3 regions of the Microbacterium sp. ARD32 genome follow, and region 2 is predicted to be linked to each of the others. Evidence: predicted binding sites of a transcription regulator. Region 2 holds the regulator's gene; each other region holds the start of a gene.
What was found. Region 2 encodes LexA, which represses DNA repair genes until DNA is damaged. Its sites were predicted from a motif close to TCGAACANNTGTTCGA; they were not measured.
Positions count from the first base shown of each region.

Region 1 (3,230 bases), on a different contig from region 2:
CATGATCCTGCCATTCTACGATCCGTCGCCCGGGCCGGGGCTCTCCGCCGGTACCGGCGGCCGGCGAACCGGACGCCGGACCGCGTCGGCGTCAGTCCGAGTCGACGAAGCGCACTCCGCCAGGACCGCTGCCGGCTTCGCGCAGGGCGGTGCGCGCGGCGTTCATCGCGACCGAGCCGCCGTAGCCACGCCGGGCGAGCTGTCCGAGCAGACGTCGCAGCGCGGTGTCCGGCTCCAGGCGGCTCATGCCGGATGCCTTGCCGCGGGCGTACTCGAGTGCGCGCTCGGCGTCGTCGTCGGGAAGCTCCGCGAGCGCGTCCGCGATGATCTCCCGCGGGATGCCGCGCTGCGACAGCACCCGGGAGAGGGCGACCCGCCCCTGGCCCCTGCGTTCCACGCCGGAGGTCACCAGCAGCCGCGCCAGCGTGTCGTCATCCAGGTAGCCGCGGTGCTGGAACTCATCGATGATCTGCTCGGCGGCATCCCGATCGACGTCGTTGTCGCGCAGCACCGATCGCGCTTCCGCCACGGAGAGCTGCTTGCCGCGCAGCCTTCGCACCAGCACCTCCTCGGCATGCCGGACGACCTCCTCAGCATCCGCTTGCTCCCCGTCAGACGGGTTCGCCGCCTCCTCGGCGGGAACCGGGAAGGTGCGTCGCGGCCCGTCCGCCAGTGCGGGGCGCCACAGCTCCTCCTCGCCCGTGCGCGGTGGCCCGTCCGCCGCACGGTCGTGCTGCGGATGCGGCTGCGACCCATCGCGGCGGGCACCGAAGAGCGGGATCACGGGGGCGAGGTGCTCCTCGCCCCCGTGATCAGACATGGCTCACCCCGGTTGTCGAGCGACGTCGAAACGCGGTTGTCGAGCGACGTCGAAGCATCAGGCCGGACGACGCTCGGCGAGCTCGTCAGCAGGAGCCTCGGGAGCCGCCTGCACGCCGATGCCCAGCTTCTGCTTGATCTGAGTCTCGATCGCGACGGCGATATCGTCGTTCTTGATCAGGAAGTTGCGCGCGTTCTCCTTGCCCTGCCCGAGCTGGTCGCCGTCGTAGGTGTACCACGAGCCGGACTTCTTGACGATGCCGTGCTCGACGCCGAAGTCGATCAGGCTGCCCTCGCGCGAGATCCCCACCCCGTACAGGATGTCGAACTCCGCCTGCTTGAAGGGCGGCGCCATCTTGTTCTTGACGACCTTGACGCGGGTGCGGTTTCCCACTGCGTCGGTACCGTCCTTGAGGGTCTCGATGCGACGGATGTCCAGGCGCACCGAGGCGTAGAACTTCAGCGCCTTGCCGCCGGCGGTGGTCTCCGGCGAGCCGAAGAAGACGCCGATCTTCTCACGCAGCTGGTTGATGAAGATGGCGGTGGTCTTGGTCTGGTTCAGGCCACCGGTCAGCTTTCGCAGCGCCTGCGACATCAGCCGGGCCTGCAGGCCGACGTGCGAATCGCCCATCTCGCCCTTGATCTCGGCCTCGGGCACGAGGGCCGCGACGGAGTCGATGACGACGAGATCGATCGCACCGGATCGGATCAGCATGTCGGCGATCTCGAGCGCCTGCTCACCGGTGTCGGGCTGCGACACCAGCAGCTGGTCGATGTCGACGCCGAGCTTGCGGGCGTACTCGGGGTCGAGCGCGTGCTCCGCATCGATGAAGGCGGCGATGCCGCCCGCCCGCTGTGCGTTCGCGATGGCGTGCAGCGTGAGAGTGGTCTTACCGGAGGACTCGGGTCCGTAGATCTCGATGATGCGCCCGCGCGGCAGTCCTCCGATGCCGAGGGCGGAATCCAGGGCGATCGATCCGGTGGAGATGACCTCGACGGGGGCGCGCTCGTCGCTGCCCAGTCGCATGATCGATCCCTTGCCGAACTGACGCTCGATGTGCGCGAGTGCGGAATCCAGGGCCTTCTCGCGGTCGTCGGTGGATGGCATGACGTGCTCCTCAGTGTCTCGAATGCTGCCGCCTGTAGGCTGTCGCGGCCTCTCCGGCTGGATCGACTCTGCGACAAGGCGTGTGGGCTGGTGCCACGTCCATCACGCTAGAGGCGGCCACCGACATTCGGTCGGGAAGGCCACGTTCTGTGGATGGATTTCGCATCAGGACCACTTGTGCAGAACACTACGCGCATCTCGAACACATCTTCGATGACACGCCGTACCGCGCACGCGCAGATTCGATCGGCGACGCCGAGAGCCGGCAATGCGGCCGTCGCGTCGTCAGCGACGGCGCGGCTCCAGCTGACCCACCCCGTAGCGACGCTGAGCGGGCACTTCGGTCTCGTCGCACAGCGCCAGCCAGATCTCGCGCGGCGGCACGCCGGCATCCAGCGCCTCCAGCGCGGTGCGTCCGAGCGCACCGAGCACCAGGTCGTGCGTCAGCGCCGTGGCCCGTCCGCCGAACTCGTCGTCGACGGCGCGAAGGAGCTCGCTGCGTCTCATCGGTGCAGCGCTCCGGTCAGCGCAGCGACAGCTCGGGCTCGACCGAGGCGACCAGGTCGTCCGGTACGACATCCGGGAAGCCGCCCAGACCCTCGAGCACCGAGATCCGGTCGCCCACCTCGCGCATGATGGTCGAGATGGGGATGTCCAGTGCGTCGGCCACGGAGGCGAGGATCTCGCTGGAGGCCTCCTTCTGGCCGCGCTCCACCTCACTCAGGTAGCCGAGTGCGACGGATGCCTTGCTCGCCACCTGTCGGAGGGTGCGCCCCTTCTGCAGGCGGAAGTCCCGCAGCACATCGCCGATCTCCTGTCTGACAAGGATCATCGGAACCTCCTCTCCGCTGCTCCCCCCGGGGCCTCGCCCGAGCGGACCGCCAGTCTAACCCGATCGGACGGGGTCGAATCTACTGTTTCTCGCTGTGGTTCTGTTGTGAGGGATCTCGCTGTCGATGACGCGTCTCGGATGCTGAGCACGTGAAGGACAACCGGGCGGTCGCCGGCGCTATTCCCGCACGGCTTCGATCGCGAGTCCGATCGCGGCATCCCTCGCCTGCGTCCGGATCTCGCCGCGGGATCCGGTGAAGACGTACGAGCCGACGCGCACGCCGCCGGGCGTCGCCACCGCGACATGAACGGTGCCCACGGGCTGCCCGTCCGGCGAGTCGGGTCCCGCGATGCCCGTGGTGGCGATCCCGACATCCGCCGCACGGCCATCCGCGGCGACTGCGCTGCGCACGCCGACCGCCATCTGGCTCGCCACCTCCGGGTGCACGGCTCCGTGCGCGGCCAGGAGGGC
Region 1 covers NZ_JAUZVD010000001.1:1,048,304-1,051,533, reverse strand. Annotated here, with positions in the region: gene miaB (tRNA (N6-isopentenyl adenosine(37)-C2)-methylthiotransferase MiaB) at 1-3, opposite strand, end outside; gene Q9R19_RS04875 (regulatory protein RecX) at 92-820, opposite strand; gene recA (recombinase RecA) at 878-1,927, opposite strand; gene Q9R19_RS04865 (DUF3046 domain-containing protein) at 2,213-2,434, opposite strand; gene Q9R19_RS04860 (helix-turn-helix transcriptional regulator) at 2,451-2,759, opposite strand; gene Q9R19_RS04855 (CinA family protein) at 2,937-3,230, opposite strand, start outside.
Region 1: the regulator LexA is predicted to act here: its motif matches at 2,126-2,141, upstream of recA (recombinase RecA).

Region 2 (3,230 bases):
CCTCAGCTCGGTGAACTCGCGGTCGGGGTAGCGGTTGACGTCGCTCAGGGCGATGGCCACGTCGTCGAGGATGTCTGCGACGACCGCTTCGGGAACGGCATGCGTGTTCTCGTTGACGTTCAACGCCACCGGCAGCGGCACCTGAGGAGCACCGTACGGCGTGAGTCCGCGAAGATCGTCGCGGAGGGGCAGCTCGTCGAGAGAGGTCACTCTTCCCATGGTAGAGCGCGCAACGGCGGACTCACTCCGAAGTGACGCATCCCCCGTGGGCCGCTGTGCCTGTCGAAGCGTCAGTGCTCGTACTGCGCGGGGATGGCGATCTCGGCGCCGGCCTGGATCGCGCCCGTGCCGAGGTTGTTCAGCCGCATGATGTCGTCGATCACCTCGCGGGGGTCGATCCCGGGAGCCACCTCTGCCGCGATCGACCACAGCGTGTCACCCGGCAGCACCGTGACGCTCTCGAACGCGACTGGGGCGCTCTCCTCACCGGAGGCGAGTGCCGAGCCGCCGGCCAGGACCGAGAACGCGATGCCGGCGATCAGCGGAGCCGCAGCGAATCCCGCGAGCACACGACGCCCTCTCGCCGTCAGGCGCAGCCTGGTGCGGTGCGTCACACGGGACGACGCGCCGCCGGAGGCGCGAAGGATCGCGGGGCTCTGGATGCTGATCGTGCTCATGTGCGGCTCCTCTGTCTCTGCCCGCCTCGCGGCGGAAGCGTTCCAGCTTTCGCATCCGGCATCCGGCCGGGGATGCCGGATGCGAAGCTGTGTTCCGAATGTATCTTCGATATCGAACATCTGTCAAGCGTTCTTCGAAATCCGATCGGGAATCCGCCCGACACGCTCGAACGGATCTTCCGATCTCGGCCGTTTCTCGGATACGGTTTCGATATGGACAGCACACCACTGGCCACCGACATTCGAAGCGGACGACCGCACTGACGCGGATTCCGCACGACCCGCACGCACGAAGGAGCACCGATGAGCGAGACCCCCGCCCCCGCAGCCGAGGCGCCGCGCACGCGTCGGCGCAAGAGCCTGAGCGCGAAGCAGCTGGCCATCCTCGAGGTGATCCAGACCTCGATCGCCCGGCACGGCTATCCGCCGAGCATGCGCGAGATCGGCGATGCCGTCGGACTCAAGTCGCTCTCCAGCGTGACCCACCAGCTGGGCCAGCTCGAGCTGAGCGGCTACCTGCGCCGCGACCCGGGGAAGACCCGCGCGATGGAGGTGCTGATCGACCTGCCCGGCACGAGCGCCGAGAACCCGGCCGATGCCGCGCCGGCCGTCGGCGATGCGGCGCTGGTGCCGCTGGTCGGACAGATCGCGGCGGGCGTGCCGATCACCGCCGATCAGCAGGTGGAGGAGATATTCCCGCTCCCCCGCCAGCTGGTCGGCAAGGGCGATCTGTTCATGCTGAAGGTCAGCGGCGAGTCGATGATCGATGCCGCGATCTGCGACGGCGACTGGGTGGTCGTGCGCACGCAGAACAACGCCGAGAACGGCGAGATCGTCGCCGCGATGATCGACGGGGAGGCCACCGTGAAGACCTTCCGCCGCCGCGACGGCCACACCTGGCTGCTCCCCCGCAACTCCGCCTTCGAGCCGATCCTCGGCGACGAGGCCGTGGTGCTCGGCAAGGTCGTGGCGGTGCTGCGCGCCGTCTGATCCGCCGAAACCCCTCCTGATTGCCGAAACCCCTCCTGAATCGCGTGATTCAGGAGGGGTTTCGACGGTGCGGAGGGGTCTCGGCGAGAGAGCTCAGGCGGGGACGTTCACGTCCTCGCGCACGCGGCGCGTCGCCTCCACGATGTTGCGCAGCGACGCGACCGTCTCGTCGTAGCCGCGGGTCTTCAGTCCGCAGTCCGGGTTGACCCACAGCTGCCGCAGCGGCAGTTCGTCCACCGCGCGCCGCAGCAGCGCCTCGACCTCTGCCACGCTCGGCACGCGCGGCGAGTGGATGTCGTAGACGCCGGGTCCGATGCCGTGGTCGAAGCCCTGCGCGGCGATGTCGGCGACGACCTCCATGCGGCTGCGGGCCGCTTCGATGGAGGTGACGTCGGCGTCCAGCGCCCGGATCGCATCGATCACGACGCCGAACTCCGAGTAGCAGAGGTGGGTGTGGATCTGGGTGGCCGCCGCCGCCCCGCCCGTGGCCAGGCGGAACGAGTTGACCGACCAGTCCAGGTACGCCGCCTGGTCCGCCCGCTTCAGCGGCAGCAGCTCGCGCAGCGCCGGCTCGTCGACCTGGATGATGGCGATGCCCGCCGCCTCGAGATCGGCGATCTCATCGCGCAGCGCGAGCGCGACCTGATCGGCCGTCTCGCCCAGGGGTTGGTCGTCGCGGACGAACGACCAGGCCAGGATCGTGACGGGACCGGTGAGCATGCCCTTGACGTGCTTGGCGCTGAGCGACTGCGCGTACGCGGCCCAGGAGACCGTGATCGGCGCGGGGCGCGACACGTCGCCCCACAGGATCGAGGGACGCGTGGCGCGCGAGCCGTACGACTGCACCCAGCCGTTCTCGGTGACGGCGAATCCGTCCAGGTGCTCGGCGAAGTACTGCACCATGTCGTTCCGCTCGGCCTCGCCGTGCACCAGCACGTCGAGCCCCAGATCCTCCTGCAGCGCGACGACGCGGTCGATCTCGGCGCGCAGGAAGGCCTCGTAGTCGTCCTGCGGCACCTCGCCGCGGCTGAACTGCGCACGGGCGCGGCGGATGTCGGCGGTCTGCGGGAACGATCCGATCGTGGTCAGCGGCAGCGCCGGAAGATCCAGCGCGAGCTGCGCGGCCTCGCGGTCGGCGTACGGAACGCGCGAGAAGTCGGTCGTGTCCAGCACCCGGTCCCGCACCGCCCCGTCCCGCACACCAGGGGCGTCATGACGGTCTGCGAGCGCCGCGGTCGCGGCATCCAGCTCCGCCGCGATCGCCGCGCGCCCCTCCGCCAGACCTCGGGCGAGCGTCACGACCTGCTCCACCTTCTGATCGGCGAAGGCCAGCCACGACACCAGGCGCGCGTCGAGCCGGGACTCGTCCTGCACGTCGTGCGGCACGTGCAGGAGCGATGTGGAGGTGGAGGCCGAGACGTGCTCGGCGCCCAGCGCGCGCAGCCGCTCGAGCTTGTCGAAGGCGGCGGCCAGGTCGCCGCGCCAGATGTTGTGACCGTCGATCACTCCGCCGACCAGCACCTTCCCGCCGAGTTCGGGCAGGGATGCCGGGACCTCTCCGCG
Region 2 covers NZ_JAUZVD010000004.1:35,367-38,596, forward strand. Annotated here, with positions in the region: gene Q9R19_RS13325 (histidinol-phosphate transaminase) at 1-219, opposite strand, end outside; gene Q9R19_RS13330 (LysM peptidoglycan-binding domain-containing protein) at 291-677, opposite strand; gene lexA (transcriptional repressor LexA) at 981-1,667, shown strand; gene metE (5-methyltetrahydropteroyltriglutamate--homocysteine S-methyltransferase) at 1,761-3,230, opposite strand, start outside.

Region 3 (3,230 bases), on a different contig from region 2:
GGGGAGTCGCCGGCTGTCGGCGGAGTCGCGATGCGCCGTGGCGGCTCACCCGAAGCGGATGCCGAGCTCGGCGCGCGCGCATGGCCGGAGATCCGCCGGATGCTGCAGGCAGCTCGTTGAGGGTGCTTCGGCAGACGCAGCAGTCCAGCCCCTTGAACTGCGGTGTCGGCGCGCAGTCGTTGGGTCGCTGAGCCTGTCGAAGCGTCGAGTCAGAACGGCGGAGGGGCGGTGCTCTCGAAGCCGGTAGGGGAGACGACCTGAACCGATCTGCCGGGTCTGGTCCGATACCGGATCCGGGTGCGATGTCGGAGCTTGTGATCGCGCGGGCAGAGCGGACGCAACTGCCGGATGTCGGTCGTGCCGCCCTGCGACCAGGGTCGATCGTGATCGAGATCGGCATCGACCGCGAGGCGCATGCACCCGTCACGAGAGCAGGTGCCGTGCTGAAGGACCAGCCAGTCGCGTTGCGCCGCGGTAGGCCGGTAGGTGCGGCGGTCCATGTCGACGATCACGCCCTTGACCGGGTCGGTGATCACCCGGTGGAACCCGCGGGCGTCGAGGAACAGCTGCTTGGCGGTGATCGCATCCAGCGTGTCGCCACCGACGATGGTCGCCTGCTCCACCGGAACGGGATCGCCGGCAAGCAACTGCACGGGAACTGTGACGAACACCTTGGTCTTCACCGCGGTGGCAGTGCCGACACCGCGCAGCCAGGCGCTGAAGAGGTCTGCGCGGATCTGATCCCGGGTGCGTTCCTCCCGCTCGTCCTTCTGGGTGTGCTTGGCTGTGGCAGTCAGGCGTCGCATCGCCGCGACCGCTTCGTGAGTGGGGAGCAATGCGGTGATCCACGACATGCCGTCACCGGCGGAAGCACGGATGACCTTCCGATCGGCCATGGCTCGGGTGTGACGACGAGCCGCGGAATCACCGGTGATCCGGTCGACGAGCTTCTTCGCCTTATGGCGCAGCTGTGCCACTGAGCAGTCGATCACCCAGTCCTGCGCGGACCGGTCCAGCAGTGCAAGCGCCTCGGCCTCGGCATCCAGAACCTCCTGCGGTGCACCCATCGGGGCGGCGAGCGGGCCGGATGCGGCGACCACGACGCTCACGCTGTACATCGACGCGAACCCGTCCCTGGCGCGCTGCCACAGCAGCGGCAGGTCTCGACGCGCGGTCTCGGTGGCCGAGCACAGCTCCCGCACTCGCTCCTGCGACAGGCGCAGTCGCAGCGAGAGCTCGAGCATCACCGCGCGCTCCGCCATCTCGGCATCCGCGTCGATCGTGTAGATCTCGGGATGGCGGCGGGTGAACTCCACGGCATCGGCGAGCCGCTCGGCCTGTCTGGCCGCATACCGATTCGTGTCCACCTCGGAGCACCTCACATCATCGAGAAGCGCGCCCAGCGCTTCGCCCGCGGACTGCGGTGCGAAGCCGGTGCGCTCATCGATGGCCATGATTCCAGTATAGAACAGATGTTCGAACAGGGCAAGGCTCGCACAGGTATTACCGCGACCCTTCGACAGGCGCAGCAGCCGGGGTTCGACAGGTTCGCGGGTGGGCTCCGCGGCATCCGATAGAATCGACTCTCGGTCACTTCTCTGCGCGCATCCGCGCTCGACCATTGAACCTTCGAAACGAACGGACTCGCACCCGCATGGCATCCACTGCAGACATCAGGAACGGCGTCGTCATCAAGATCGACGGACAGCTCTGGAGCGTCGTGGAGTTCCAGCACGTCAAGCCCGGCAAGGGCGGCGCGTTCGTGCGCACCAAGCTGAAGAACGTCGTCTCGGGCAAGACCGTCGACAAGACCTACAACGCCGGCACCAAGATCGAGATCGAGAACGTCGACCGGCGTGACTTCCAGTACCTGTACACCGACGGCGACAGCTTCGTGTTCATGGACCAGGAGGACTACGACCAGATCAACGTCCCGGCCGCCACCGTCGGCGACGCCGCACACTTCATGCTCGAGAACCAGCAGGTGCAGATCGCGCTGAACAACGGCAACCCGCTCTACGTCGAGCTCCCGGCATCCGTCGTGCTCGAGGTCACCTACACCGAGCCGGGCCTCCAGGGCGACCGCTCGTCGGCCGGCACCAAGCCCGCCAAGCTCGAGACGGGTTACGAGATCCAGGTACCGCTGTTCCTCGAGCAGGGCACCAAGGTCAAGGTCGACACCCGCACGGGCGACTACCTCGGCCGCGTGAACGACTGAGTTGAGCGCACGCACCAAGGCGCGCAAGCGCGCCCTCGACATCCTCTTCTCCGCCGACGTGCGCGGGGAGGAGCTATCGGTCGCCCTGGCCGCCGCTGCCGCCAGAGCGGCCAGCGAGCCGGCACGGCAGAGCTCGTGGCTGTACGCACGCGAGATCGTCGACGGCATCGTCGATCACCGTGACGAGGTCGACGAGCAGATCACGACGCACAGTCGCGACTGGAAGATCGAGCGGATGCCCGCAGTCGATCGCGCCCTGCTCCGCATCGGCACCTGGGAGATCCTCTTCAACGACGAGGTGCCCACGGCCGTCGCGATCGATGAGGCGGTGGAGCTGGCCAAGGAGCTCTCCACCGAGGACTCCGGCGCCTTCGTGCACGGCGTGCTCGCCAGGATCGACCGCGCGCGCTGAGAGCGTGCTCACTGAGGGCGTGCTCTGAGCGCAACCGCGCTCACTCGGGCTTCGACGCCGGCGGAGTGGCGGCAGGAGCCGCCGTCGCCGGAGGTGCCGCGGCAGGAGCCGCCGCCGGCGGCGGGCCGGGGTCTCCCGGCTGGCTCGTACGTCGTGCCCGGCGCACCAGCCACAGCACCACCACGACGATCAGACCGATCAGCGCCAGCCACGGCAGCATCAGCCCGAGCGCGATCATCGCGCCCGTCCAGAAGGCGACGAAGCCGCTCCACCCCGCGCCGATCGCCTCGGGCAGGCTGCGAGGGGCGCTGCTGACGGGAACGTACTCGGCCTCGAACACCGCGGTGATGGTCGCCATGGCTACCTGGTCCTTCAGGTCCCGCTGCTCCGCCTCCAGGCTCTCGAGCTGGCTCTGCCGATCGGAGATCTCCTTCTCCAGCTCGATCAGGTCGGACGTCTTCTCGGCGCGGCTCAGCCACTCGTTGTAGCGTGAGAGCGACGTGCTCAGTGACGAGATCCGGGCCTCCAGGTCGCGCTGGGCGGCGGCGACCGGTGTGCTCTGCAGGGATGATTCCCTCAGCTCACCCAGCTGCCGCACCG
Region 3 covers NZ_JAUZVD010000001.1:1,288,348-1,291,577, reverse strand. Annotated here, with positions in the region: gene Q9R19_RS06105 (acyl-CoA thioester hydrolase/BAAT C-terminal domain-containing protein) at 1-120, shown strand, start outside; gene Q9R19_RS06100 (DUF222 domain-containing protein) at 210-1,454, opposite strand; gene efp (elongation factor P) at 1,655-2,218, shown strand; gene nusB (transcription antitermination factor NusB) at 2,220-2,630, shown strand; gene Q9R19_RS06085 (DUF4349 domain-containing protein) at 2,671-3,230, opposite strand, start outside.
Region 3: the regulator LexA is predicted to act here: its motif matches at 1,465-1,480, upstream of Q9R19_RS06100 (DUF222 domain-containing protein).